2 regions of the Viridibacillus sp. KH_047 genome follow, and region 2 is predicted to be linked to the other one. Evidence: a T-box and tRNA genes for the amino acid it is inferred to sense, from the RefSeq annotation. Region 2 holds a T-box; the other holds one or more tRNA genes.

Region 1 (14,873 bases), 560 kb from region 2:
ATTAGCCAATTCGTTGGACCAACAAAAGATATTCCTGCTCCAGACGTTTTCACGAACTCACAAATCATGGCATGGATGATGGATGAATACAGTCGTATTGATGAATTCAACTCTCCAGGTTTCATCACAGGTAAACCTATTGTTTTAGGTGGTTCACAAGGTCGTGACCGCGCAACTGCACAAGGTGTTACAATTGTGATTGAAGAAGCAGCTAAACGTCGTAATATTGACATTAAAGGTGCACGTGTTGTTATCCAAGGATTTGGTAACGCAGGTAGTTTCCTAGCTAAATTCATGAGTGATTTAGGTGCTAAAGTTATTGGTATCTCTGATGCTCACGGAGCTTTGCATGATCCAGAAGGTCTGGACATTGATTATTTACTAGATCGTCGTGACAGTTTTGGTACTGTTACAACTCTTTTTGAAAATACAATCTCTAATAAAGAATTACTTGAACTAGATTGCGATATTTTAGTTCCTGCTGCAATTGAAAATCAAATTACTGCTGACAATGCACATAACATACGTGCAAGTATTGTAGTAGAAGCAGCAAATGGCCCTACAACTTCAGAAGCGACTAAAATTTTAAATGACCGTGGCATTCTACTAGTACCAGACGTATTAGCAAGTGCTGGGGGCGTTACAGTTTCTTACTTTGAATGGGTTCAAAACAACCAAGGCTATTACTGGTCAGAAGAGGAAGTAAATGAAAAACTTCTTAAGAAAATGGTTGATGCATTTGATAATGTCTATACAGTTGCAACAACGCGTGGTATCGATATGCGTTTAGCAGCCTATATGGTAGGTGTACGTAAAACTGCTGAGGCTTCACGCTTCAGAGGTTGGGTATAATAGCTAAATTGAAAAGTAAACCCCAAGGGCATGTTAATGTTCTTGGGGTTTTTTTGTGCATATTGATTATTACATTGTACGAGCAATTTGAGGTTCTGAACGCTCTATCTCTTCTGATGGTCTAAAGAGTATCCACAAATTCACTAGACCAGCAATTCCTACAATAGTATAGATGATTCTCGATACCACACTAGCTTGTCCACCAAAAAGACTGGCGACAACATCAAATTGAAATAAGCCAATAACACCCCAATTTAAAGCACCGATAATAGTGACAAATAAGGCCGTTCTTTGTATAACGCTCATTATAACACCTCCTCTAATAGCTAGAGTGTGTTGTGAAGTCAGAAATCATACGAGTTTTTAATTAATAAAGTAAATGCTCTTACTAGGTAGCTCTAAACAATTCAATTGACCGCCGAAAACGGCTAAACTTTCGTGATTGCCAACTAAAACATCCGCCCCGTTTTGCTGTAATTTCATGACTAAATTTAACACATCAGCAGAATCAGGTCCTCGCTCAATATAATCACCAAGTAAAACTAATCTGTCATTCATCTGGCGAATAAATCACTCTTTTCAATTGGTTAAGTATAAAAGGGAGGCACGTTACTAAAGCGCGGGTAACAATGCGTCCCGATCTTTTCTTTTACTTCATATTATTTGGGTGATCATCAATGTGATTCCAATTTGTAATACCATCATCTTCGTCGAAGGCAATAGTCACTTTTGAAACTTTAGTTTGTGATAATAAAATCTTCATCAAGTGGTCCCGAATATCATCAGCCTCAGCAAAAGTGAGAGTAGGATCTATTTCAGCAAGAACCTCTACGTGTAAAAACTCACCTTCCTTTACCACCTCTAACTTTTGTATATCGCGAACATTTTTATCTTCCCATAATAAATGTGCGATATGGTTTAGCATTTCTTCATCCGTTTCACCAATTACTCCACGAGCATTTTCTAAAAATATCACACCAACTACGTAGAACATCATGAGACCAATTAGAATTGAAGCAATACCTTCTGCTTGCAAGAATCCAGTGAAGTGCGCAATTATGACAGCTATAAAAGCTAAAACGCCACCTAAAGTTGCTACTAAATCTTCCATAAAGACAAGTTTTGTTGCAGGTTTTGCTCGGTTTAAATGGGTAAAGGCTTTCGGTAGGACCGAAAAGATAGTAGCTGACTCATTAGACTCATGAAGAATTTCTTTCGCGGCTTTCATTAATACAACACCCTCTAATATAATGCCAATTGCTAAAACACTTAAACTGATCCACATCCCATTCGAAGTAGCAGGGTGAGTAATTTGATGCCAGCCTTCTTTAATTGTTTCGTAAGATAATATTCCTACTATAAGAACAGCGCCTAAACACACTAAGTTAACAACACGCCCAAAACCTTTTGGGAATTGTCGAGTAGGTGCTTTTTTAGATAAAGCAGATCCTATAAAAACAAAGAATTGATTGGCGGAATCACCCAATGAATGCATCATTTCTGCAAACATTGCAACGTTTCCTGTAAAGAAGAAAGCGACTCCTTTTAACACTCCTAAAAACAAATTGACTAAAGCCGCTAATAGCGAGGGTTTATTTCCTTTCTTTAATAAGCTCCAAACATTACCCATACAATGCCTCCTCTAAGACAGGATTTCAATTTCAATTTCTTCTATATAAGATTGCTCGCGGATACTGTTATATAATGAAATAGTATCTTTTTTGGGAAGAGATGAAAAACGTAAATCAACTTCATGCTTATATTCATTATTCTCTAGACGAATATCTTTAATACGCATATTATCTACATCCATATCATTCTTCTGCAAAAATAGTAATATATCATTGATATGTTGTATATCTTTGACGCCTATTTTCAGAGATACTTCACGCATACGAAGACGCTTTGGTCCAAATTTCATAAAAATAGGTGCAAGGACTTCTACACCAAGCATAACAATAACAACAGCGATAATAGCTTGCCCATAAAATCCAGCCCCAACAGCGATGCCAATTCCTGCTGCACCCCAAATCATAGCTGCAGTTGTTAAGCCACTTATATTATCATTACCTCTACGTAAAATGACCCCAGCACCTAAAAAACCAATGCCACTTACTATTTGAGCCGCTAAGCGGAGAGGATCCATTGTGACATTTATACCTGGTACCGGTTTAGCATTATAAACTGATTCTATAGAAATGATTGTTAATAAACAGCTAAATGTAGCAATAACTAAACTTGTTTTCAATCCAACAGGCTTTCTTTTCAACTCCCTTTCAATGCCGATTACTAAACTCAATGTAGCTGCAACAATTAATTTAATAAACATTTCATGAGTTAAAGAGTTATCAAGTAAGAAATTCAAATTAGTATTCCTCCTTTATTTCCTTTTCCTTATTTCGAACATCATCTACTCAATTCAAATATAGGAACATCTAGTATTCGTATTGTACACTATGTATACGAGGGATTTACATTTTATAGAAATTATTACTCGTTGAAAAAACTAATAATGATTTATACATTCCGATTTTTTTCGGTGTCATCCTAATTTCTGTCCCTACTACTTATGTTACGCTTGAAGGTCGTACAGATTACAGCTTCATAACTTTTATCGAATGCTTTTTAGAGTTTATTTATTTCTTCACCATTATTTATGAAATATAAGCATGAAATACCCCGATAAAAAAGAAGTATGGATGTAATTAGAGTGTTTCAATCCAGTCTACGCTATGGATAATTAAGTTACATCTCTGTAGCAAGTTCAACAGTAATGACTTTTGTTTTATTAGGAATGTAATTTTTCTATAAAGAAAAACATTATTCTAAAACTCAATTATTCGAGTGTATTGTAATGGTAGATTATGTATTAATAAGTGGAGAATGAAGATTTAAAAGTAAGAAGCGTTTTTTGATGATTTACTTGCATTGGGGGTTGTACATTTCAACTGGGTATTTATAATTCGAGAAAGGTATTCGCCAAATGTTACATATACAAAGTTGGCTAGTACGATTACTTTATTCGCCTATCTTCTTATATAAGAGGAATCATATTGACCATCTTTAATTGATTCGTGTTACTTTGCTATATTAGTTATTGTACCCAATTTGGTAGGGTATAATCTTTTTTATGAGTCTTTATAATAGGTGAGTATGAAAGTGACTTCAATAGCAGATCTATTTGAAACAATTGGGGCAGAAATTATAAAGTACATTCAATAGGTAACGTGATTGTATTATGCTATATGAAACTAATGAAAAAAATTATAAAGTTATTTTAAAAAAACTGTTGATTTTTAAAATAAGATATTGTATAGTAATAAATGTCGTTAAGACGTGCTACAAAATATGAATACAACATCTTAAAAAACTTTTTCAAAAAAGTATTTGACAAAGAAAACAGATGATGATAAGATATTGAAGTCGCTTATGAAACGGCAACAAAATGAACCTTGAAAACTGAACATGCAAGACGTTAATCAATAAATGTTTTTGGACATCAACTTAGTTGGTGGATCAAAACAAAAATAGATATCATCTTCGGATGATACGCTAGCAAAGCTAATGAGCTTTCAAACTACTTTTATGGAGAGTTTGATCCTGGCTCAGGACGAACGCTGGCGGCGTGCCTAATACATGCAAGTCGAGCGAATGATGAAGAAGCTTGCTTCTTCTGATTTAGCGGCGGACGGGTGAGTAACACGTGGGCAACCTACCTAGTAGATTGGGATAACTCCGGGAAACCGGGGCTAATACCGAATAATCCATTTTGTCACATGGCAAAATGCTGAAAGGCGGTTTCGGCTGTCACTACTAGATGGGCCCGCGGTGCATTAGCTAGTTGGTGGGGTAACGGCCTACCAAGGCAACGATGCATAGCCGACCTGAGAGGGTGATCGGCCACATTGGGACTGAGACACGGCCCAAACTCCTACGGGAGGCAGCAGTAGGGAATCTTCCACAATGGACGAAAGTCTGATGGAGCAACGCCGCGTGAGTGATGAAGGTTTTCGGATTGTAAAACTCTGTTGTAAGGGAAGAACAAGTACGTTAGTAACTGAACGTACCTTGACGGTACCTTATTAGAAAGCCACGGCTAACTACGTGCCAGCAGCCGCGGTAATACGTAGGTGGCAAGCGTTGTCCGGATTTATTGGGCGTAAAGCGCGCGCAGGTGGTTTCTTAAGTCTGATGTGAAAGCCCACGGCTCAACCGTGGAGGGTCATTGGAAACTGGGAGACTTGAGTGCAGAAGAGGAAAGTGGAATTCCAAGTGTAGCGGTGAAATGCGTAGAGATTTGGAGGAACACCAGTGGCGAAGGCGACTTTCTGGTCTGTAACTGACACTGAGGCGCGAAAGCGTGGGGAGCAAACAGGATTAGATACCCTGGTAGTCCACGCCGTAAACGATGAGTGCTAAGTGTTAGGGGGTTTCCGCCCCTTAGTGCTGCAGCTAACGCATTAAGCACTCCGCCTGGGGAGTACGGCCGCAAGGTTGAAACTCAAAGGAATTGACGGGGGCCCGCACAAGCGGTGGAGCATGTGGTTTAATTCGAAGCAACGCGAAGAACCTTACCAGGTCTTGACATCCCAATGACCGCTCTAGAGATAGAGTTTTCCCTTCGGGGACATTGGTGACAGGTGGTGCATGGTTGTCGTCAGCTCGTGTCGTGAGATGTTGGGTTAAGTCCCGCAACGAGCGCAACCCTTGATCTTAGTTGCCATCATTAAGTTGGGCACTCTAAGGTGACTGCCGGTGACAAACCGGAGGAAGGTGGGGATGACGTCAAATCATCATGCCCCTTATGACCTGGGCTACACACGTGCTACAATGGACGATACAAAGAGTCGCTAACTCGCGAGGGTATGCTAATCTCATAAAATCGTTCTCAGTTCGGATTGTAGGCTGCAACTCGCCTACATGAAGCCGGAATCGCTAGTAATCGTGGATCAGCATGCCACGGTGAATACGTTCCCGGGCCTTGTACACACCGCCCGTCACACCACGAGAGTTTGTAACACCCGAAGTCGGTGAGGTAACCTTTATGGAGCCAGCCGCCGAAGGTGGGATAGATGATTGGGGTGAAGTCGTAACAAGGTAGCCGTATCGGAAGGTGCGGCTGGATCACCTCCTTTCTAAGGATAATTACGGAAACAGATCTTGGATCTGTCGATTAACGTCTTGCGTTCAGTTTTGAAGGCTCATTGTAAAATGATCTTCAAAACCTTGTTCTTTGAAAACTGGATAAAACGACATTGAAGCAAATTAAGTAACACATTTTTTATTATTAAGTTTTTTAGGCTTAATAACTAACTTTTAGGTTAAGTTATTAAGGGCGCATGGCGGATGCCTTGGCACTAGGAGCCGAAGAAGGACGGCACTAACACCGATATGCTTCGGGGAGCTGTAAGTGAGCTTTGATCCGGAGATTTCCGAATGGGGGAACCCACTGTTCGTAATGGAGCAGTATCTTGACGTGAATACATAGCGTCTTGATGGCAGACCCAGGGAACTGAAACATCTAAGTACCTGGAGGAAGAGAAAGAAAAATCGATTCCCTGAGTAGCGGCGAGCGAAACGGGAATAGCCCAAACTAAGAGGCTTGCCTCTTGGGGTTGTAGGACACTCTATATGGAGTTACAAAGGAATGAGTTAAATGAAGCGGTCTGGAAAGGCCCGCCAGAGCAGGTAACAGCCCTGTAGTTGAAAGTTCATTCTCTCTTGAGTGTATCCTGAGTACGGCGGAACACGTGAAATTCCGTCGGAATCTGGGAGGACCATCTCCCAAGGCTAAATACTACCTAGTGACCGATAGTGAACCAGTACCGTGAGGGAAAGGTGAAAAGCACCCCGGAAGGGGAGTGAAATAGATCCTGAAACCATGTGCCTACAAGTAGTTAGAGCCCGTTAATGGGTGATAGCGTGCCTTTTGTAGAATGAACCGGCGAGTTACGATTACATGCGAGGTTAAGTTTTAGAAGACGGAGCCGTAGCGAAAGCGAGTCTGAATAGGGCGAATGAGTATGTGGTTGTAGACCCGAAACCAGGTGATCTACCCATGTCCAGGGTGAAGGTAAGGTAACACTTACTGGAGGCCCGAACCCACGTACGTTGAAAAGTGCGGGGATGAGGTGTGGGTAGCGGAGAAATTCCAATCGAACCTGGAGATAGCTGGTTCTCTCCGAAATAGCTTTAGGGCTAGCCTCGTGATAGAGAATCCTGGAGGTAGAGCACTGTTTGAACTAGGGGTCCATCCCGGATTACCGAATTCAGACAAACTCCGAATGCCAGTGATTTATGCACGGGAGTCAGACTGCGAGTGATAAGATCCGTAGTCAAAAGGGAAACAGCCCAGACCACCAGCTAAGGTCCCAAAGTAATTGTTAAGTGGAAAAGGATGTGACGTTGCTTAGACAACCAGGATGTTGGCTCAGAAGCAGCCATCATTTAAAGAGTGCGTAATAGCTCACTGGTCGAGTGACGCTGCGCCGAAAATGTATCGGGGCTAAACAATTCACCGAAGCTGTGGATGGACATCTTAGATGTCCGTGGTAGGAGAGCGTTCTAAGTGCTGTGAAGTCAGACCGGAAGGACTGGTGGAGCGCTTAGAAGTGAGAATGCCGGTATGAGTAGCGAAAGACGGGTGAGAATCCCGTCCACCGAATGACTAAGGTTTCCTGAGGAAGGCTCGTCCGCTCAGGGTTAGTCGGGACCTAAGCCGAGGCCGATAGGCGTAGGCGATGGACAACAGGTTGATATTCCTGTACCACCTATTTACCATTTGAGCAATGGGGGGACGCAGTAGGATAGGGTAAGCATGCTGTTGGTTATGCATGTTCAAGCAGTGAGGCGTGAAATGAGGCAAATCCCATTTCTATAACGTTGAGCTGTGATGACGAGGACGTATGTCCGGAGTTCCTGATTTCACACTGCCAAGAAAAGCCTCTAGCGAGGTAAAAGGTGCCCGTACCGCAAACCGACACAGGTAGTCGAGGAGAGAATCCTAAGGTGTGCGAGAGAACTCTCGTTAAGGAACTCGGCAAAATGACCCCGTAACTTCGGGAGAAGGGGTGCTCTAGTAGGGTGAAAGCCCGAGAGAGCCGCAGTGAATAGGCCCAGGCGACTGTTTAGCAAAAACACAGGTCTCTGCAAAACCGTAAGGTGACGTATAGGGGCTGACGCCTGCCCGGTGCTGGAAGGTTAAGAGGAGTGCTTAGCGCAAGCGAAGGTGCGAATTGAAGCCCCAGTAAACGGCGGCCGTAACTATAACGGTCCTAAGGTAGCGAAATTCCTTGTCGGGTAAGTTCCGACCCGCACGAAAGGCGTAACGATCTGGGCACTGTCTCAACGAGAGACTCGGTGAAATTATAGTACCTGTGAAGATGCAGGTTACCCGCGACAGGACGGAAAGACCCCGTGGAGCTTTACTGTAGCCTGATATTGAATTTTGATACATCTTGTACAGGATAGGTAGGAGCCAGAGATTCCGGAGCGCCAGCTTCGGAGGAGGCGTTGGTGGGATACTACCCTAGATGTATTGAACTTCTAACCCATGCCCCTTAGCGGGGTAGGAGACAGTGTCAGGCGGGCAGTTTGACTGGGGCGGTCGCCTCCTAAAGAGTAACGGAGGCGCCCAAAGGTTCCCTCAGAATGGTTGGAAATCATTCGTAGAGTGTAAAGGCATAAGGGAGCTTGACTGCGAGACCTACAAGTCGAGCAGGGTCGAAAGACGGGCTTAGTGATCCGGTGGTTCCGCATGGAAGGGCCATCGCTCAACGGATAAAAGCTACCCCGGGGATAACAGGCTTATCTCCCCCAAGAGTCCACATCGACGGGGAGGTTTGGCACCTCGATGTCGGCTCATCGCATCCTGGGGCTGTAGTCGGTCCCAAGGGTTGGGCTGTTCGCCCATTAAAGCGGTACGCGAGCTGGGTTCAGAACGTCGTGAGACAGTTCGGTCCCTATCCGTCGTGGGCGTAGGAAATTTGAGAGGAGCTGTCCTTAGTACGAGAGGACCGGGATGGACACACCGCTGGTGTACCAGTTGTTCTGCCAAGGGCATCGCTGGGTAGCTATGTGTGGACGGGATAAGTGCTGAAAGCATCTAAGCATGAAGCCCCCCTCAAGATGAGATTTCCCATTACGCAAGTAAGTAAGATCCCTCAAAGACGATGAGGTAGATAGGTTCGAGGTGGAAGTGTGGCGACATACGGAGCTGACGAATACTAATAGATCGAGGACTTAACCAAATTTTACTTAACAAACTTCAATGTAATTTATCCAGTTTTGAGAGAATAAGAAAAAAACTTTTCTAAAATAGCAAAAAAAACACTTGCTAAACTTTAAAAAAGATGTTATAATAATTCTTGTCCTTAAGAAAATAGTCTAGTGACGATAGCAAAGAGGTCACACCCGTTCCCATGCCGAACACGGAAGTTAAGCTCTTTAGCGCCGATGGTAGTTGGGGGTTTCCCCCTGTGAGAGTAGGACGTTGCTAGGCGAACAATATGGAGGATTAGCTCAGCTGGGAGAGCACCTGCCTTACAAGCAGGGGGTCGGCGGTTCGATCCCGTCATCCTCCACCATTATTTTTAATAAACAATGCCGGTGTAGCTCAGTTGGTAGAGCAACTGACTTGTAATCAGTAGGTCGAGGGTTCGACTCCTTTCGCCGGCACCATTCATTTCATATGAGCCATTAGCTCAGTTGGTAGAGCATCTGACTTTTAATCAGAGGGTCGTAGGTTCGAATCCTACATGGCTCACCATTTTTAAAAAACATTATATGCGGGTGTGGCGGAACTGGCAGACGCACTAGACTTAGGATCTAGCGCCGCAAGGCGTGGGGGTTCGACTCCCTTCACCCGCACCATAATTTTTAAGTTTATCAGCATATTGCGGAAGTAGTTCAGTGGTAGAACACCACCTTGCCAAGGTGGGGGTCGCGAGTTCGAACCTCGTCTTCCGCTCCAAAATATGCCGGGGTGGCGGAACTGGCAGACGCACAGGACTTAAAATCCTGCGGTAGGTGACTACCGTACCGGTTCGATTCCGGTCCTCGGCACCAACTTTTAATATAATACAAGTGATATAAATGCGCCCGTAGCTCAATTGGATAGAGCGTCTGACTACGGATCAGAAGGTTGTGGATTCGACTTCTGCCGGGCGCGCCATTAACGGGAAGTAGCTCAGCTTGGTAGAGCACTTGGTTTGGGACCAAGGGGTCGCAGGTTCGAATCCTGTCTTCCCGACCATTAATACTTTAACCCTATGGGGCCTTAGCTCAGCTGGGAGAGCGCCTGCCTTGCACGCAGGAGGTCAGCGGTTCGATCCCGCTAGGCTCCACCAATTTATTGCTAAATTTAATACCATCATGGCGGCGTAGCTCAGCTGGCTAGAGCGTACGGTTCATACCCGTGAGGTCGGGGGTTCGATCCCCTCTGCCGCCATACTAACCAAACTAAAGGACCTTTAGCTCAGTTGGTTAGAGCAGACGGCTCATAACCGTCCGGTCGCAGGTTCGAGTCCTGCAAGGTCCACCATCTACACAACGTTATATTTTTTGGAGGAATACCCAAGTCTGGCTGAAGGGATCGGTCTTGAAAACCGACAGGCGGGTCATACCGCGCGGGGGTTCGAATCCCTCTTCCTCCTCCATTTTTAAAAAGTTAATTTCATAATATCATTATCGCGGGGTGGAGCAGTTCGGTAGCTCGTCGGGCTCATAACCCGAAGGTCACAGGTTCAAATCCTGTCCCCGCAACCAAATGGTCCGGTAGTTCAGTTGGTTAGAATGCCTGCCTGTCACGCAGGAGGTCGCGGGTTCGAGTCCCGTCCGGACCGCCATTTTTTAAAAATATTGTATTAATCATCATGGGTCAGTAGCTCAGTTGGTAGAGCATTAGATTGAAGCTCTAAGTGTCGGCGGTTCGATTCCGTCCTGACCCACCATGATGCGGGTGTAGTTTAGTGGTAAAACCACAGCCTTCCAAGCTGTTGTCGAGAGTTCGATTCTCTTCACCCGCTCCAATTTTATGGGCCTATAGCTCAGCTGGTTAGAGCGCACGCCTGATAAGCGTGAGGTCGATGGTTCGAGTCCATTTAGGCCCACCATTAAAATTTTTCCGAAGTAGCTCAGTGGTAGAGCATCCGGCTGTTAACCGGACGGTCGTAGGTTCGAGTCCTACCTTCGGAGCCATATATGGGGAAGTACTCAAGTGGCTGAAGAGGCGCCCCTGCTAAGGGTGTAGGTCGCGTAAGCGGCGCGAGGGTTCAAATCCCTCCTTCTCCGCCATATAGGCCCCTTGGTCAAGCGGTTAAGACACCGCCCTTTCACGGCGGTAACACGGGTTCGAATCCCGTAGGGGTCATACTAAAAAACCATTAGAATCATATTTGATTCTAATGGTTTTTTTGCGTTTGGAAAGTAAATTGAAAAGGCGTATTTTTAATGAGTTAAAGCAATTTTTGCAGATTATGAAAAAGAGTTCTTTATAATTAGGCAAGATAAAAATCATCATAAATATATGAAGTAACATACTAAGTAAGGGCTGTTTGCGGTACTTAGATTTTTTATATTATATACTGTTGACCTTAACGTTACGTCAAACTATATAGTAGAAACATGGAGGTGAAAAGAGATGGAAATGACGATTCAAAAACTTGCTCAGCTGTCAGGAGTTAGTTCAAGAACATTGCGTTATTATGATGATATTGGCTTGTTAAAACCTGCACGTGTAAATTCTTCAGGTTATCGTATTTATGGGCAAGAAGAGATTGATTTGTTACAGCAAATATTATTTTATCGTGAATTAGGATTTAAGTTAGAAGTCATTAAAGAGATCATAACAGTCGAGAATTTTGACTATAAGAATGCCTTAATGGAGCATTATAAGGCATTAATGGAGAAACGCCAACAATTAGATGTCATGATAACAACAGTAACTAAAACGATTAGTGCTATGAATGGAGGAATTCAAATGTCAAACGAAGAAAAGTTTGAAGGTTTAAAGGAAAATTTGATTTTAGATAATGAAAAACAATATGGCCAAGAGATACGACAAAATTACGGAGAAGCTACAGTTGATTCTTCAAATAATAAAGTGCGAAAAATGACCGAACAGCAATATGAAGAAGTGCAAGCATTAGAGCAAGAAGTGATGAGTTTATTAAAGCGAGCAATGGAAACTGGTCAAGCTGATAGTGATGTTGCTCAGCGTGCTGCTGAAACACATAAGCGATGGTTAATGTATTATTGGCCAAAGTATAGCAAAGAAGCACATGCAGGACTTGCAGAAATGTATCTGGCAGATGAACGTTTCACGAGCTATTATGACAAAGAGCAAACTGGTACAGCGCAACTTTTAAGAGATGCTATATTAATCTATACTGGAATGAACAATTAGAGTACTGCAAAAAGCAGTACTCTTTTTTATGTTTGATTTAAAAAATATAGGAAATAATAATAAATAGGTTATATTAATGGAGGAATAAAATGACGAACACAAAATATCAAAATTTAAAAAATCAAATGATACAAGAGTTATTTGTGTTGCAGGGAAGAAAATATACACATGAGCCCCTAGAGTCAACAGAGTTATCCAATTATGACAACCATCCTGCAGATCAAGCAACTGATTTAACAGACCAAGTGACAGAAATGGCGATAGGCGAACATAATGAACAGCAAATTGAAAAACTTGAGGCTGCGTTGCGAGCTATTGATGATGGTACGTATGGAAAATGTAGCGAATGTGGAGAAGACATTCCATTTGGTCGATTAGAGGCTATTCCAACAGCACTTACATGTGTTGAACATGTACCAGATGATAAGGTACCTACTGACAGACCTGTTGAGGAAGAAATATTAAATGCTTCAACAGAGCGACCTATACTGGATGAAAGATCGATTGTTGATAATGAGGACAGTTTTCTAGAAGTAGAAGCATACGGTTCCTCAGATTCACCTAGCGACCAAATAGAATAAAGCAAAAATGGGACTGTGAAGATACAGTTCCATTTTTGTTGTGCTCAATATTAATGACAATTATATGAAGTTAGAAAGCTCTTTGATGAATTATTCAGAAAATTATATACATGTTAAGTGTACATAATAGTAAAATGGAAATATATAGATTTTATTGTATATAGAGTATTTATAGGTTTAATTACAGTTTCATCAACCGATTGATAAATAAGGGGTGAAAATAAAGATGTGGGAAAAATACTCTTTATTACTTAGTGGAATCGGCGTATCGTTTTTTGGAAATTGGATTTACATAATCGCGTTGAATGTATTGGTTCTTGATATGACCAAATCAGCAGTAGCAGTTGCAGGTATTTATATTGTAGGCCCTGTTGCAAAGTTACTAACGAATTTCTTTGCCGGCTCCATTATTGATAGGCAGAATAAGAGAAGATTAATGATATTGTCTGATGTGGTTAGAGGTTTACTAGTGCTACTTGTGCCTTTTATGGGGTCGATTTGGATTATTTATACCATAATATTTGTTGCAAATATGGCCGGCTCCTTTTTTGGGCCCAGCTCTACTTTTTATATTACGAAATTTGTAAAGGAAACCGATCGACGACGATTCAATTCAATCATGAGTATGATGAATTCAGGTTCGTTTTTAATCGGCCCAGCGCTTGCAGGTATACTAATTGCAACAGTTGGTACAACGATATGTGTCGTGATTAACGCAGTTACATTCTTTTGTTGTGCGATTTGTATTTACTTGTTACCAAATATTGAAGATGAAACAATATTAAAGCGGGAACCAATTACATTAAAAATGATGTTAGCAGATTGGCAGGTTGTTAAGTCATATATAAAACAAGACCATCATTTTATAAAAGTATATTTATTATTCCAAGTTGCTTTAATGATTGCTTTTTCTCTAGATTCACAAGAGGTGACATTTATTAAACAGAACTTAGGATTATCTAATCAAATGTATGGAATAATCGTTAGTATTACGGGCATAGGCTCGATTATTGGAGCATCTATATCAGCAATGTTGGTGAAAAAAATATCATTACAAACGTACTTTGCGGTAGGTATGTTGATGACAACAGTTGGCTATTTATTATTTTACAGCTCGGTAGGGTTTTGGACAGCTACTGCAGCATTTATCTTTTTAGGGTTCTTTATGTCATTCGCCAACTCAGGATATGATACTTTCTATCAAAAAAATGTGCCAACAGAAATTATGGGGCGGTTTGGTAGTGTTACAGCAATGTTCTTAAGTATTTTACAAATTTCATTTACTTTTATTATCGGTGCTCTAGCTGAATGGTTTTCTTTACAAATGGTGGCTGTAGGGTTTTCGGCAATAGCAGTGCTACTGTCGGTTATATTGTGCACACAAGTATTTCAAAAATCAAACAAGCGATATTATGCTGAAACATCGTAACCATGTATAATATGTGCAGTAAGATAGCTAATGGGGGTACAACATATGAATATTATCGATTTGCATTGTGATGTGTTATGGAAATTGTCCATAGCCGAAGAACCACTTAATTTTAGAAATGCACCACAATTACAAGCAAATTTAGAACGCTTAAAGCAAGGAAAAGTGAAGGTGCAATTTTTTGCGATTTTCGTAGATGAAGATATACCTCAAGGGAGAAAATACTTAGAGGCACTCCGCCAAATTGAATTATTCCAAACACAAGTGCTTGCTCCAAATCCGGAGATGGTACATATTACAGATTGGCATCAACTAGAAACGCTACAAGAAGGTGAAATTGGAGCGGTTTTAACATTAGAAGGTTGTGATGCCATCGGAGCCGATCTATTCAAATTACAGGCAATATTAGACGCAGGAGTGAAACTAGTTGGCCTCACTTGGAATAATGAGAATGCTGTTGCTTATGGTGCACAAAATGACCCTAATTTAGGTTTGAAAGATTTTGCAAAAGAGGTTGTGGCATTATTAAATGAACGTGACATTCTCATAGATGTGTCACATTTGAATATGCAGGGATTTTGGGATGTGCTACCGATAGCAAAACATA
Region 2 (14,873 bases):
GTCTGAAACATTTTCCAATCCTACTTGTTGTAATAATTCTTTTACTTTTACCTTCCTCTTTGCAGACGGAATACCTTTAATCTTTAGCGGTAATTCAATATTTTCAAACGCCGTTAAACCAGGCATCAACTGAAAATTTTGAAAGATAAATCCGAAATTTTCTAATCGGAACTGTGCATGAGTAACTTCATTCATAGATGCTGTTTCTTGACCGTTGATAACAATTGACCCATATTCAGGCGTCATAAAACCAGCAATAGTATTCAGCAATGTCGATTTACCAGACCCACTCTTACCAACAATTGAAACTATTTCTCCTTTTGCCACATCGAATGATAAATCCTTCAATACTGGCACTTTCTTTTCTTTACCTTTTTTTCCTATTGCAAATGTATGACTCACATTTTTTATTTCAATCAATTTATTTTAGCCCCTCTCCATTTACTTACTGAAACTAAGTATATACATAGATTCTTAAGTAATAAGAAGGATAAAGATGAAGAAATTCTTAAGATTAGATATAGTGGCGTTAAGGTTTTCAAATTAAATTGTGATAGAAGCAAACTTTTCGAGGTACTTCCAAGTCAAAATATCGTAGTGTTTTCGCGATACGCTATATTTGTGAAGGAGTTTAACTGGTCATGACAAAAGAGGAAAAATACAAGCTTGTAGAAGCATTTATAATAGAAAATCAGCATTCTTATTACCGACTAGCATTTAGCTATGTCAAAAACAAAGAAGATGCACTAGATATCGTACAGGAGAGCATTGTTAAAGCACTCAAATCAATCGATAATATAGAACAAATTGAATATATTAAAACATGGTTTTACCGTATTTTAATCAATACATCCATAGATTATATAAAGAGAAACAAACGAACAATCGCCTCTCCAGATGAAATTCTAGATTTTCATTTACCCAACCAAGAAATTAATTTACATGATTTAGATTTATATGAAGCCATTGATCATTTACCCATTACTTACAAAACCATTATCATATTGCGCTTCTTCGAGGATATGAAAATCGATGATATTGCCGAAATGCTCGGGGAAAATAGCAACACAATTAAAACAAGGCTTTATGCCGCATTGCGTAAGCTACGCATAGAAATGAAAGAGGATGTGGAATCATGAGTAAAATTAACGACGCCCAAAAAAAATTCGACGATATTGAAATTCCTGAAGAACTAGATTTTGTTGTCCAAACAGCTATAAAGGAAGCTAACCCAATGAAAAACAATAAACGAAAAAAAATGAACCCTTTTAAAAGTTTTGGATTAGGGGCTGCAGCTGCTGCAATATTATTCGCAGGTAGTGTAAACATAAGTCCAGCCTTTGCACAATCAATGTCTAACATTCCTGTCTTAAATTCAATTGTCCAAGTTATCACTATTAATGAAATAGTTGATGGTAATGACGATTCGCAAGCTAACATTTCAACTCCTCAAATTACGGGCCTTGAGAACAAAGAATTGGAAGCAACATTGAATTCAAAATACGAGCAAGAAAATGCCAAGCTATTTGCTCAGTTCCAAAAGAAAATGGCCAAAATTGAAGAACAAGGCGGGGGACACTTAGGGGTAGACGCCGGCTATAAAGTATTAACAGATACAGAAAATTTACTTTCAATTAGTCGTTATACAGTAGAAACACAAGCTTCAAGTTATGAGACAATTCACAACGATACAATAGACAAGAAGAATGAATTACTCATTACTTTACCAAGTCTATTCAAAGACAATGAATATATCGAAACCATCTCAAATTATATTAAAGATGAAATGCGTAAACAAATGGCTGATGATGTTGAGAAAACCTACTTTATTGCAGGAGAATCAGATGCAAACAATGGCTTTGACAAAATTAAAGCAGATCAAAACTTCACTATTACAGAGAATAATGAGCTTATTATCTACTTTGATCAATATGAGGTTGCACCAGGCTATATGGGTGCTGTAAAATTCAAAATCCCAACAAATGTTATGCAAAAAGACCTTGTAAGTAATCACTATATTAAATAATATAAAGCCTTGCACTCAGCAGTATTTCTTCTGCTGTAGTACAAGGCTTTTTAATATTATAATTTAAAATTGAATCATTTTCACTGGGTCTACTATTTCATCAAATTGAGCTTCAGTTAATAATCCTGTTTCAAGAGCTGCTTCTTTTAATGTTAGGTCATTTTTATGTGCATGCTTCGCTATTTTCGCTGCATTTTCATAACCAATGTGTGGATTAAGTGCGGTCACTAACATAAGTGAATTTTTCACAAAATGGTCTAGTTTTTCTTCATTTGCCTCAATGCCTACTAAACAGTGTTCGTTAAAACTTCGGATAACATCGCTTAACAAACTGACAGATTGCATGAAGTTATATAGAATAACAGGCTTAAATACATTGAGTTCAAAATTCCCTTGGCTAGCTGCAATTCCAATCGTCACATCATTGCCCATAACTTGAGTCGCCACCATCGTAACAGCTTCACATTGCGTTGGGTTTACTTTACCAGGCATAATCGAACTACCCGGTTCATTTTCAGGAATAGTGATTTCGCCAATACCACTTCGAGGACCACTTGCAAGCCAACGAACATCATTGGCAATTTTCATCATATCTGCTGCCAAGCCCTTTAAAGCACCATGCACATGAACAATTTGATCATGGCTTGTGAGCGCATGAAATTTATTTTCAGATGAAATGAAATGGAGTCCTGTTTCTTCATCTAAAGCTTTAGCTACTCTATCACCAAATTCACTAGGTGCATTGATACCCGTTCCTACTGCCGTTCCTCCAATCGCAAGCTCTAGTAAATGTTCTTTACTTTGCTTAATCATTTGCTCTGATTTCTCAATCATATGCAACCATCCACTTATCTCTTGCCCCAGTGTTAAAGGTGTTGCATCTTGCAAATGCGTACGGCCAATTTTAATCGTCATTTTAAATTGCTCAGCTTTCGCCTGCAATGTTGCTTTTATCTCTTGTAGAGCTGGTAGTAAATCATTCGTAACAACAGTAATAGCTGCAATATGCATAGCTGTCGGAAAAGAGTCGTTAGAGCTTTGAGATTTGTTAACATCATCATTTGGGTGCAGTCTTTCATCACTACCTTGTTTTTGCAAATATGCATTCCCAAGATGAGCGATCACTTCATTGACATTCATATTGGTTTGCGTACCACTACCCGTTTGCCACACAACAAGCGGGAATTCTTCATCCCATTTACCTGCAATAATTTCATCAGCTGCGTGAACAATGGCATTTGCCTTAACTTGTGACAGATTACCAAGCTCAGCACTAACAGTAGCTGCTGCTTTTTTTAGAAGTGCATACGCATAAATAAATTCAATTGGCATTTGTTCTGTACCAATTTTAAAATTTTCCTTACTACGCTGTGTTTGAGCTCCCCATTTATGTGCTGATGGTACTTTTATCTCTCCCATAGAATCATGTTCAATACGATAATCCAAAGTCATCCATCTCCCTTGTTTTCATACGAAACTTATTACCTTTCCACCATTTATGATAACGCTTTCTTATTAGAATGTCTTAAATGCTGTTTGCCATAAGAGATATTAAAAAACCCCTGCACGCAAAAGCTTGTACAAGGATTGAAAATCATATTAAGCTGGTGTTGGTGTTGGCGTCGGTTTAGCGTAACCTTCTTTATAAGCGTCATCAATTACATCTCGAATCTCTTTTAATGACTTACCCTCTTGCGCCATTTTAATTGATTGGATTGCTATTTCTACGCAAGCTACACATCGTGTTCCATGATCATCCCAAACGATTGAGCCATCCTTTTTTACTTCTTTAATAAAGCAGTTCATATTACTTTTATGGCCAGCACTTTCTCCACATCCGCAGTAGCAAGGTATCCATTTTAAAATCTCCGTTGCTTGACCTGTCGCTTTATAAACAAGCTTCAAATCTTCAGATTGTTTATCTAAAAAGCTTGGTAGAACTTCTGCTGAAGCTGTAGTCTCTTGAATATCACCGTTAGCTACAGTGTGTTGATGTCCCGCTTCTTCATTGTGTTGTTCTTGCTTTACCGGCTCATCTGCCTTGTCCTCACCACTACTGCAAGCAGTCAATAACATAGAACCAGCTAGTAATAACGTAAACCATTTAAATTTCATAGCTAATAACCCCTTCATACACTTTTCCCCTATTGTACCTTAATAAGTATCAAAACTTGTATGACAAATAAGCAACATTAATATTAAGCAGTAAGATTTTCTATATTGTTAAACAAGTCTTCTTCTTTTTAAACATAAAAAGCTGACTCATTTTCATGAGCCAGCTCTTTCATTTAAGCTTCTTCTTTAGATTCAATAACTTCAGTTGTAGATGCATTTGACTTACCTTGTACTTCATCTGCTAATCGTTCGATACTTGGGCGGATAGTACCTTTGCCTGAGTAATTTTCGATTAACTCTTTCATATCGATACCCGATGTTTCTTTTAGTGATTCTTGTAGTGTAGACATTAAGTTGGTTGCATAAGCAGTGACTTTGTTAGCACCACCGCCGCCTTCACCACCACTTCCTGTATCAACGACTGTTATTTTGTCGATATTTGAAAGCGGGCTAGCAACTTGTTTCGCATACTCAGGCATCATGTGGATAACCATATCGAGCACCGCCGCTTGGCCGTATTGTTCGAATGCTTCGGCAATTTTACGTTTCGCTTCGGCTTCTGCAAGACCTTTAAGACGGATAATATCTGCTTCGGCTTCACCTTGTGCACGTTCTGAGTCAGCTTTTGCAAGACCATCTAAACGTACTTTTTCTGCATCAGCTTTCGCTCTTGCTTCAATGCTATATTTCTCCGCATCGGCTTGAGCTAATTGTTTCATTTTCTCTGCTGCTGCATTTTGCTCTATTGCATAACGATCCGCGTCGGCTTTTTTCTTCACTTCAGAATCGTATTGTTTCTCACGACGAAGAATCTCTTTTTCTTCTAATTCAATTTGTTTTTGACGCTCGATGATACGAACTTGCATTTCCTGTTCTGTTACTTCTTGTTTTGCTTTAGCTGATTCTAACTCATATGCTTGGTCAGCACGGGCTTTCGCGACATCTTGCTCGCGGCGGAATTCAGCTACTTTTAATTGGTTTTCTTTTTCTGCTTCTGCAATCTCAGTGGCACGTTCAAGCTCTGCTTTTTGCGCTTCTTTATCTGATTCAGCACGTTTAATACGTGTTTCTTTTTCTGCCTCTGCTGTTGCAATATCAGCGTCACGTCTTACTTGTGCGATTCTTGGCTTCCCTAATGAATCAAGGTAACCGTTTTTATCACGTACATCCTTGATTGTAAATGAAACGATGATTAAACCCATTTTGGCTAAATCTTGTGATGCAACACGTTGAACTTCTTGTGAGAATTTATCGCGATTTTTATAAATTTCTTCAACTGTCATAGAACCTAAGATCGAACGTAGATGACCTTCTAAAACTTCCTTCGCCTCATTTTCGCGTTCTTCTTTAGGTTTTCCTAAGAACTGCTCTGCTGCTGTCGCAATTTCAGAAATAGAACCGCCGATTTTAATGATTGCAATACCATCCGCCATTACTGGAACACCTTGCTCTGTATATACTTCAGGTGTTGTCACTTCTAGTTTACTAGATAATAAGCTTAATGGTTCTGCTTGTTGGAATACAGGAAGTACGAATGTACCACCACCGCGGATAATTTTAATTCGATTACCTGATTCGTCTGTATGTACATTTTTTGATCCTAAGTAACTACCAGTTACGATTAGCGCTTCATCTGGACCTGCTGTTCGGTATTTCGTGACATAAACACCTATAATCGCTAATAAAACAAAAGCTACAATTCCTATTACGACTAATAACCCTATATTCCCAAAATCCATTTCATTTCCCCCTTTAATCTATTTTGAAAACATCGGCTCATATGCTCTGACATACACCGTGCCTTCTTTTACTTCTACTATAAGGACATGTTGGTTATACTCAATTTCTTCATTATCAAAACCTACAGCACGTTTTGAAATTAAACCATTTACAGTTTCAATAACAACTTCACCAAACCCATCAACAGGAATAGGTACGATTACCTTACCAAGTTGCCCTGCCAATGACTCATCTGTATACGCCATTGATACTTCTGCTGACTTAAGTGGTAATAAGATAAAGAAATAGAGCAATACACTTAATACGGTAGAGATAATTGTTGCAAATGCGATGATCACGATACTAGAAAATGACGTTAAACTTTCAAAGATGAAACCAATTGCTGCAAAGAATGTTAGAAAAGAAAGAATAACCGCTGGATTAAAAAACGGAATACCTTCTCCAACACCATCAATTACATCTCCAAAAAATAAAAATAAGACCATGCATACTGCAAGAATTATTAGGGAATATAAATATACTTGTTGGATTGCTATACCAAACAGTTCTATTAGACTCACCTCTCATACTTATGTTATTTTCCTTACAATAAGTTATACGGTTAAGTAGATAGAAAGTTTCTTTTTTTAAAAATATTTTACACATTTTATTTGGAGTTATTTCTAATGTTACGGGAATGTAAATTTTAGTCGGAATTATGTAAATAATGTGGGGATTCCTATTGCATTTTGATATGATTGTGTAGCGTTAAAAGAGATTGATAAGTTGATATTCAACCTAGGAGGATTCACATGTTTAGCTCAAAAAAACAAGACCCTTTTTTTGCGTCGCTGTTGAAAATTGCAGAAACAGTTAATGAAGCTGTACATTATGCAGATGATTTTAAAATTACAAGCATCGCAGATTTAAAAGAGCTTAGCGTAACATTAAAACAGTATGAGACCGATGGAGATAAATTAATTCATGAATTAATTTTCATGTTAAACAAATCATTTATGACACCGATCGAACGTGAAGATATTTTGGAATTAGCTGTACGTATGGATGATGTTCTTGATGGCATTGAAGGCTGTATCGCCCACTTCGAAATGTTCTCATTAACAGAGGTAGACGACTATATGCGTGACTTCCTTAAATACATCGTAAAAAGTACAGATGAAATTGTCGCAGCAATGGGACATTTAACAAACAAAAAACTGATCGATATGCGTGATCATTCCATCCTCATTAAAGACTATGAGCGCAAATGTGATGACGTTCTTCGCACATCAATTAAACAACTATTCTTACATGAAAAAGATCCTATTCGCATAATTCAGTTCAAAGATATTTACGAACAACTTGAAGAAGTAGCTGATTACTGCCAAGATGTTGCAAATACAATGGATACAATTATAATGCGTAACGCCTAGGAGATGTAGTTATATTGGATACTGTACTATTTTTAACCATTCTTGTTGTAGTATTCGCATTATTATTTGACTTCATTAATGGTTTTCACGATACTGCAAATGCCATCGCAACTGCTGTTTCTACACGTGCATTACCTCCTCGTGTAGCTGTCTTAATGGCCGCAACTATGAACTTTATAGGTGCAATAACATTTACAGGCGTAGCTAAAGCATTGGCCCAAGATATCGTTGACCCTTTTGCAATTGATAACGGGGTTGTCATTATTTTAGCTGCTTTGCTATCCGCAATTATTTGGAACTTAGTAACTTGGTATTATGGTATTCCGTCTAGTTCATCACATGCTCTAATCGGCTCCTTAGCTGGTGCAGCGATTGCTGCTGCAGGTTTTGCTGTTTTGAACTATGAAGGATTTATCAAAATTATTAAAGCATTAATCTTCTCACCATTTATTGCTATCGTTGCTGGTTTTATCATGATGTCCATTTTCAAAGTGGTATTCAAAGACTTAAACTTATATCGTACTAATAAAGGATTCCGTAGACTACAGATTTTCACTGCTGCGATACAATCTTTTACCCACGGTACAAACGATGCTCAAAAATCAATGGGTATTATTACAATGGCTTTAATTGCTGCTGGCTTACAAACTGGTGACGATATTCCAATGTGGGTGCGTATTGCAGCTGCAACTGCAATGGGATTAGGTACATCCATTGGTGGATATAAAATTATCAAAACTGTTGGCGGTAAAATTATGAAAATCCGACCTGTTAACGGAGCAGCTGCTGATTTAGCTTCTGCTGCTGTTATTTTTGGTGCTACACAACTTCACTTACCTGTAAGTACAACACATGTTATCTCCACTTCTATTATGGGGGTTGGTTCGGCTCAACGTGTAAAAGGGGTTAAATGGGGCGTAGCAAGGAAAATCGTTATTACGTGGATTATCACTTTGCCAACATCTGCATTAATGGGAGCAGCTATCTTTTTTGTTCTCAACTTATTTATCTAATAATTTCCTTAATAGGTTTCCGTTCGCTATCGGATGGGAGCTTTTTTTATGTAAAAATTTCGACTGTTTAACGACAAATTAAGACATAAGCTTTACACTAATTACATAGAGTTGTTTAAGAAAGGTGGTACATACATTTGCAATACTTATCTCGATTTATAACAAAATATTATAAAATAATTGCAACGATTTGGTGTGCATTTTTCATTATCTTTGCATACTTTGCTATTCAATTACCCGGTCAATTAAAAGGTGATGGTTTTAAAGTTAATGGCGATCATCAAGCGGTTATGAACGAACTAACAGCAGAATTTGGTCTACCTGCTGAAACCATATTTGTCGTATTTGATAAAGTCAAAGACGACGATATTAAAGCGACATTACAGAAAATAGAAGAGGTAGAGGAAATCGATTCCATTCAATCTCCTTTAAAGAACTCGGAACTTCATAAAAAAAATATCTCATATGCTATTTTGAATTTCGATAATTCCATAGAGGATATGTCAATTGTAGTAACGAAAATACGAGACAAGATAAACGACAAACAAGGAGTTACTATAACAGGTGGATCGGTGATTTCATCCGATCTTAATACAGCCAGTCAAAAAGATTTAGCTAGCGCAGAAGCAATTGGATTACCCATTGCAGTACTTGTTTTATTACTAGCATTTGGTAGCGTCGTCGCTTCAATTCTACCAATTGTAATTGGAATCATTACCGTCGTATCTGCGTTTGGCATACTATCTATGTTGAGTGGACAGTTTAATTTATCCATCTTCATAATGAATATTATTCCTATGCTTGGACTCGCACTCAGCATAGATTTCGCTTTGTTATTTATCAATCGTTATCGTGAGGAAAGATTGCACTCTACCATTCAACAAGCTGTGCAAACAACTATTCAAACTGCCGGGCGATCGATTATCTTTTCTGCATTTTGTGTCATGATTGGTCTCGGTGCGATGATTGTTATCCAAGTAGAAATATTCCATAATATCGCGCTAGGCGGTACGATTGCAGTTTTCCTAGCAGTTGTTGCTTCATTAACTTTGTTACCTGCAAGCATATTGTTATTGGGCGATCGCTTAAATAAATGGACCATTATTCGAGTGAAACCGAATAGTGTATCGCGTTGGCGTAGTTTTGCAACACTAGTTATGAAACGTCCAGTGACAATTGCTATTATTTCCTTGATCATCTTAGGAATAGGTATTGTCCCTGTGAAGGATATGAAACTAACCATTCCAACAATGGATGCTTTACCCACTTCATATGATTCTCGTACTTCTTTTGAGAAACTACAAAAAGAATTTGATTTAGGCAAAAATTCTACAGTTTATTTATTAGCAGAACGTGAAGATGGATGGGATTCCAAAGCTGGTTTAAATGACATCCTAAAGCTACAAAAAGCATTACAGAAAGATGCCTTAGTCCTTGATGTGAAGACCATTTTCACGGAATCTAAAATCAGTCGCATAGAGGAATGGCAGCAAAGTATGAAAAACATTTCTGCTAGCGAACAACTAAAACCTATACAAGAAACATTTATACATGATAAACAGTTATTTATCCCAATTACATTAGATGCTAAAGGAGCTTCTACAAAGGCACAAGATTGGGTGAGAAAGTGGTCGGATAAAGATTTAAATATGAACTTTAAACTTGGTGGAGAAGCGAAATTTAATCAAGAAATTTTCGATGAAATTTCAAATAAAATCGTTATAGCCTTATCCATTATTATTGTTTCAACATTCTTTATTCTAATGCTTGCATTCCGTTCTGTGTTAATTCCTATAAAGGCTATTTTAATGAATATTATTGGCCTATCATCAGCTTTTGGAATACTTGTATATTTATTCCAATACGGAGGTTTCGGAATAGAGGAAGGGACAATTGTTTTAATCATACCTGTTATTACATTTTGCCTTGTATTCGGCTTAAGTATGGACTATGAAGTATTCCTTATCTCCAGAATACAAGAAGAATATGAAAAAGGTGCGAGTAATACGCGCGCTACGATTGATGGACTTACTTCTACAAGTAAAATCATTACATCTGCTGCGTTAATCATGATTGTTATTACAGGTGCATTTGCCTTCACAGATGTAATGCCTGTGAAGCAAATAGGTGTCGGCATTGCCATTGCCATTGCTATTGATGCGACAATTATACGTCTAATGCTCGTACCAAGTCTGATGAAATTATTAGGTGACTGGAACTGGTGGATGCCGTTTCAAAAGAAAAATCGCAAATAAAAAAGAGGTAACCTTAATCAGGTTACCTCTTTTCATATATATTAAAAGTGATTTTCATACCAAGCTTTTGCTGCTTTTAATTCATCATGTGTTAATTGATGACCATAGTCGCTCCAATATACTTCTACTTCTGCCCCTGCTGCTGTTAACAATCCTTCTAAATCTTTAGATTCTTGAGGAGGGCACATATAATCATTTTTTCCAGCACCAATCCAAATTGGTAACTTTGGTAATACCGGTACTTCAATGTCTCTTCTTGGAACCATTGGATGATGCAAAATAGCACCTTTCAAGATTGCCCCATTTCGGAATAACAAACTACCTGCAATATTTGCCCCGTTAGAATAGCCAATTGCTACAACATTCTCTCGATTGAAGCTATATCGCACCGCTGCTTCATCGATAAATTCAGCCAATTCCTTTGTACGGACCTCTAAATCAGCCATATCAAAAATGCCTTCTGCTAAACGTCTGAAAAAGCGTGGCATGCCATTCTCCACAACATTTCCTCGTACACCTAAAAGAGAAGCTGTTGGATCAATCTCTTTTGCTAAAGAGATTAAATCATGTTCATTCCCACCAGTGCCATGTAGCAACAACAATGTTGGCTTACTATCATCAGTACCTTTAATGAAAATATGTTGCACGGAGAATCCCCCTATCTATATTCTACAATCATTATCTTGAATTCGAGATAATTATAGATTGAACAGTACTAGGAGTCAATGAATATGCTTTGGAACCTTGCGTAGAATGATTCTTATAAAATAGTTGAATTGAAAGGACAATCAATATAACTGAAATTATTACGACAGTAATTAATGCAATAACTGTTTTTTTACCAGACATAAAATTCCCTACTTCCTTGAGCATTCCTTTGCGAGAATTATCCGATCTCGACATTGTATGCCGTACTCAAAAATTTCTTCTAAATAATGATTAATCAAATAATCATGTTCAATCTTGATCATGTGGAATCCATATTTTTGATACAGCGCCAGTTGCCCAATGCTAGAGTTACCAGTAGCAAATAGAAATCGACAATAACCACCTACTATCGCTTCACTTATGGCGTACTGAATAAGTGACTTACCAAAGCTATCTCCTTGCCATTTTCCAGCTATCGTAATGTTCATTATCAGGATAATTTCTGTATTATAAATCAACAAAACGACCACCCCTACACTCACCCGCCATACTCGCGATATAATAACTACCATCGCGAATATATTGTGCAATCATGTGCTCAGACGGATCAGCTAGTAACAGCAAGTCCATTGGTGGTCGTTCAGATACCGTCAATAAACGATATTGTTAGCATCATTTTTTAGACGGCTTAAAGCCTTCAGAATATAAATAGTTTTCCGCATCATCACGAGTTCCAAAGCTTTCTTCTAAATTGAAGCCATGATAAACATTCCAAAAAGGATCTTCTTCTACTAAAAGAAGTTGGTCATCATTACGGTTACGCCAGCTTTGCTCAATTCTCACTTCGGGAACTACTTCATCAATTTCAGACAAATACGTAAGGGAATCTTCAATAATTTCACGAAGCTCTTGCTCAGAGAAATCACGAATATTTACTAACCCACGATCGTCTGCTTTATAACTTAGTAAATCTCCTACGTAAACAAAACCGTTACCGTTTGGGTGTAATTTTTCTACCACAATTTTTTTCTCATATTGGCTACCATCAAAGTGATAATTTAATCGTTTCATCGAAATTTCTTTACGCGTTAATTGAGGGAAACTTTCGATGATCGCTTGTTTTTGTTCAAATGTTAACATAATTTACTCCTCTTTCGTTTGCATTCATCCTTTAGTATAGCATTTTTTACATATCAATTCGCTTTATATCAACATCTTGTCCATCTTTCGTCAATAAAAATACATCAGGATTCCTCATAGTTTTCCATCCTGTAAAACCAAATTTCGAATTGTATTTGGTAATGAGTAATGATAATAGATTACCATGCGAAACAATTGCAGTATCCGTAGTAGATGATTCGAGTAATTCTTTGATTAACTGTTCAATTCGTGCAACTGCTTCTTTGCTTGATTCTCCACCTATGTACCTCAAATTTTCATCGAGAAAAGTTTGTTCCAACTTTTCTCACCAATCATCAAAATTTTGTGTACTTAATACACGTTCAGCTAATCTTTCATCTTGTTCAATTTCTATTTGCATTTTCTTAGAAAATGGTTCTATCGTCTGGATTGCTCTTGTAAACGGACTAGAAATAATTCTCCTTATATCGTATTGTTGTAATCTCTCTGCCAATTGTTTAGCCAGCTCAATGCCTTCAACGGTTAGCGCTGCCTGTGCTTCTTGCCCTGAGGCCTTACAATGACGAATAATATAAATTTTCTTCACTAATAACTCCCCCATCTTTTGAATAATATTATACAGTATTGACATACTATTCAGATAATACTATAATCACAAACAACAATAATTGAAACTAAGACAAGGATTAGTAAAGAATACCCTGTTTTTATAGAGAGAGAATTGATCGGTGGAAGATTCTCATTAACAGCTTCTTGAACCTACCTTCGAGTTCGTCATTAAAAAATGACGCGGCGACAGTCGTTAACATGTTTGAGAGTAGAGCTTTGCTTTAAATAAGGGTGGTACCGCCGTAATGGGTCCCTTATTTAAGGCGGAGCTTTTTATTTTAAAGAAGAGGTGTTTAAAATGGCAAAACAATTTGTAAAAGACGTAACAGCAATGGATGAGGATTTTGCTCAATGGTATACAGACGTTGTAACAAAAGCTGATTTAATCGATTATTCAAGCGTTCGTGGTTCAATGATTATCCGTCCTTATGGCTATGCATTATGGGACAATATCAAAAATGAACTCGATGCAAAACTAAAAGAAACAGGTCATGAAAATGTTTATATGCCTCTATTCATACCTGAATCGCTTTTACAAAAGGAAAAAGATCACGTAAAAGGATTTGCACCTGAAGTGGCGTGGGTTACGCATGGCGGGGATGAAAAACTACAAGAGCGCTTAGTTGTCCGCCCAACATCCGAAACACTGTTCTGCGAACACTATGCTAATATTATTCATTCTTATCGTGATCTACCAAAGCTTTATAACCAATGGGCTAATGTCGTCCGCTGGGAAAAAACAACACGTCCATTCTTGCGTACACTTGAGTTCTTATGGCAAGAGGGGCACACTGCTCACGCTACTCAAGAAGAAGCTCAAGAAGAAACATTACTTATGTTAAATGTGTATGCTCAAATTTGTGAAGAGTACTTAGCTATTCCTGTATTAAAAGGTCAAAAAACTGAGAAAGAAAAATTCGCAGGCGCTGAATCCACTTACACAATCGAAACACTAATGCATGACGGGAAAGCACTACAATCAGGAACATCACATAATTTCGGAGATGGTTTTGCACGTGCATTTGATATTAAATATCTTGATAAAGAAGGCAAACAACAATTTGTTCATCAAACATCTTGGGGTTTCACAACTCGTATAATCGGTGCACTTATTATGGTTCATGGTGATGATCGGGGTTTAGTCGTTCCCCCTCGTATTGCGCCAACACAAGTAATGATTGTACCCATTGCTCAACATAAAGAAGGCGTCCTAGATTTTGCTTATGATTTAAAAGAACGTCTAGGGAAAGTAGCACGGGTTAATATTGATGCTAGCGACAAAAAGCCAGGTTGGAAATTCAATGAGTATGAAATGAAGGGTATTCCTGTACGCCTTGAAGTAGGACCAAAAGACATCGAAAATAATCAAGTGGTTCTAGCCCGTCGTGATTCAGGAGAAAAAATTATCGTGACACTTGATGAACTAGAAGTAAAATTACCTGCAATATTAGAAGAAATTCAAAATGATTTATACATTAAAGCACTAAATCACCGCGAAGAAAACACATTTACCGTTCAAACATTTGATGCATTCAAAGTACAACTTGAAGAAAAACAAGGATTTATCAAAGCCATGTGGTGTGGTGACCAAGCGTGTGAGGATAAGATAAAAGAAGAAACCGGTGCAACTTCCCGATGTATGCCATTCGAACAAGAACATATCTCAGAAGTATGTATCTGTTGCAGCAAACCAGCAGAAAAAATGGTCGTATGGGCCAAGGCATATTAAATGCTGAAAAGGCCCGTTCAGCCCCGACAAGCACTGGAAGGCTCGAATCAAAGGCGCTTTTTGCCTTTGAAAGAGTATCAAGGAAGGCAACCTAGGTACGCGGCGCCCTGCCGCAACGGTTGCATGGCCCACATCCTGTGGGACTAAGTGACCTCGAGGGGCTGGCCGCTGAAGCTGGATACTCTT

What was found. A T-box is a leader RNA that pairs with one kind of tRNA and senses whether it is charged. The one in region 2 lies ahead of proS (proline--tRNA ligase), so its partner is inferred to be a tRNA-Pro.
Region 1: it has a tRNA-Pro gene. The T-box ahead of proS (proline--tRNA ligase) is inferred to sense a tRNA for this amino acid. The anticodon was not compared.

The regions. Positions count from the first base shown of each region.
Region 1 is NZ_CM174479.1:802,924-817,796, forward strand. It holds gene AC3IS5_RS04035 (Glu/Leu/Phe/Val family dehydrogenase) at 1-852, shown strand, start outside; gene AC3IS5_RS04040 (DUF378 domain-containing protein) at 922-1,158, opposite strand; gene AC3IS5_RS04045 (hypothetical protein) at 1,216-1,410, opposite strand; gene AC3IS5_RS04050 (cation diffusion facilitator family transporter) at 1,502-2,482, opposite strand; gene AC3IS5_RS04055 (MgtC/SapB family protein) at 2,495-3,217, opposite strand; rRNA gene AC3IS5_RS04060 (16S ribosomal RNA) at 4,435-5,987, shown strand; rRNA gene AC3IS5_RS04065 (23S ribosomal RNA) at 6,172-9,101, shown strand; rRNA gene rrf (5S ribosomal RNA) at 9,237-9,352, shown strand; tRNA gene AC3IS5_RS04075 (tRNA-Val) at 9,362-9,437, shown strand; tRNA gene AC3IS5_RS04080 (tRNA-Thr) at 9,456-9,531, shown strand; tRNA gene AC3IS5_RS04085 (tRNA-Lys) at 9,544-9,619, shown strand; tRNA gene AC3IS5_RS04090 (tRNA-Leu) at 9,639-9,723, shown strand; tRNA gene AC3IS5_RS04095 (tRNA-Gly) at 9,749-9,823, shown strand; tRNA gene AC3IS5_RS04100 (tRNA-Leu) at 9,830-9,918, shown strand; tRNA gene AC3IS5_RS04105 (tRNA-Arg) at 9,948-10,024, shown strand; tRNA gene AC3IS5_RS04110 (tRNA-Pro) at 10,029-10,105, shown strand; tRNA gene AC3IS5_RS04115 (tRNA-Ala) at 10,124-10,199, shown strand; tRNA gene AC3IS5_RS04120 (tRNA-Met) at 10,227-10,300, shown strand; tRNA gene AC3IS5_RS04125 (tRNA-Ile) at 10,317-10,393, shown strand; tRNA gene AC3IS5_RS04130 (tRNA-Ser) at 10,416-10,508, shown strand; tRNA gene AC3IS5_RS04135 (tRNA-Met) at 10,541-10,617, shown strand; tRNA gene AC3IS5_RS04140 (tRNA-Asp) at 10,621-10,697, shown strand; tRNA gene AC3IS5_RS04145 (tRNA-Phe) at 10,727-10,802, shown strand; tRNA gene AC3IS5_RS04150 (tRNA-Gly) at 10,807-10,880, shown strand; tRNA gene AC3IS5_RS04155 (tRNA-Ile) at 10,888-10,964, shown strand; tRNA gene AC3IS5_RS04160 (tRNA-Asn) at 10,975-11,049, shown strand; tRNA gene AC3IS5_RS04165 (tRNA-Ser) at 11,055-11,145, shown strand; tRNA gene AC3IS5_RS04170 (tRNA-Glu) at 11,150-11,221, shown strand; gene AC3IS5_RS04175 (MerR family transcriptional regulator) at 11,492-12,256, shown strand; gene AC3IS5_RS04180 (TraR/DksA C4-type zinc finger protein) at 12,346-12,837, shown strand; gene AC3IS5_RS04185 (MFS transporter) at 13,064-14,266, shown strand; gene AC3IS5_RS04190 (dipeptidase) at 14,312-14,873, shown strand, end outside.
Region 2 is NZ_CM174479.1:247,817-262,689, reverse strand. It holds gene AC3IS5_RS01420 (ABC transporter ATP-binding protein) at 1-420, opposite strand, end outside; gene sigV (RNA polymerase sigma factor SigV) at 642-1,139, shown strand; gene rsiV (anti-sigma-V factor RsiV) at 1,136-2,026, shown strand; gene fumC (class II fumarate hydratase) at 2,090-3,472, opposite strand; gene AC3IS5_RS01400 (PCYCGC motif-containing (lipo)protein) at 3,626-4,141, opposite strand; gene floT (flotillin lipid rafts scaffold protein FloT) at 4,315-5,880, opposite strand; gene AC3IS5_RS01390 (NfeD family membrane protein) at 5,899-6,432, opposite strand; gene AC3IS5_RS01385 (DUF47 domain-containing protein) at 6,673-7,293, shown strand; gene AC3IS5_RS01380 (inorganic phosphate transporter) at 7,308-8,306, shown strand; gene AC3IS5_RS01375 (MMPL family transporter) at 8,444-10,561, shown strand; gene AC3IS5_RS01370 (alpha/beta hydrolase) at 10,603-11,208, opposite strand; gene AC3IS5_RS01365 (N-acetyltransferase) at 11,419-11,697, opposite strand; gene AC3IS5_RS01360 (hypothetical protein) at 11,717-11,839, opposite strand; gene AC3IS5_RS01355 (hypothetical protein) at 11,882-12,349, opposite strand; partial or broken gene AC3IS5_RS01350 (histidine phosphatase family protein) at 12,396-12,935, opposite strand; T-box leader at 13,017-13,216, shown strand; gene proS (proline--tRNA ligase) at 13,257-14,687, shown strand.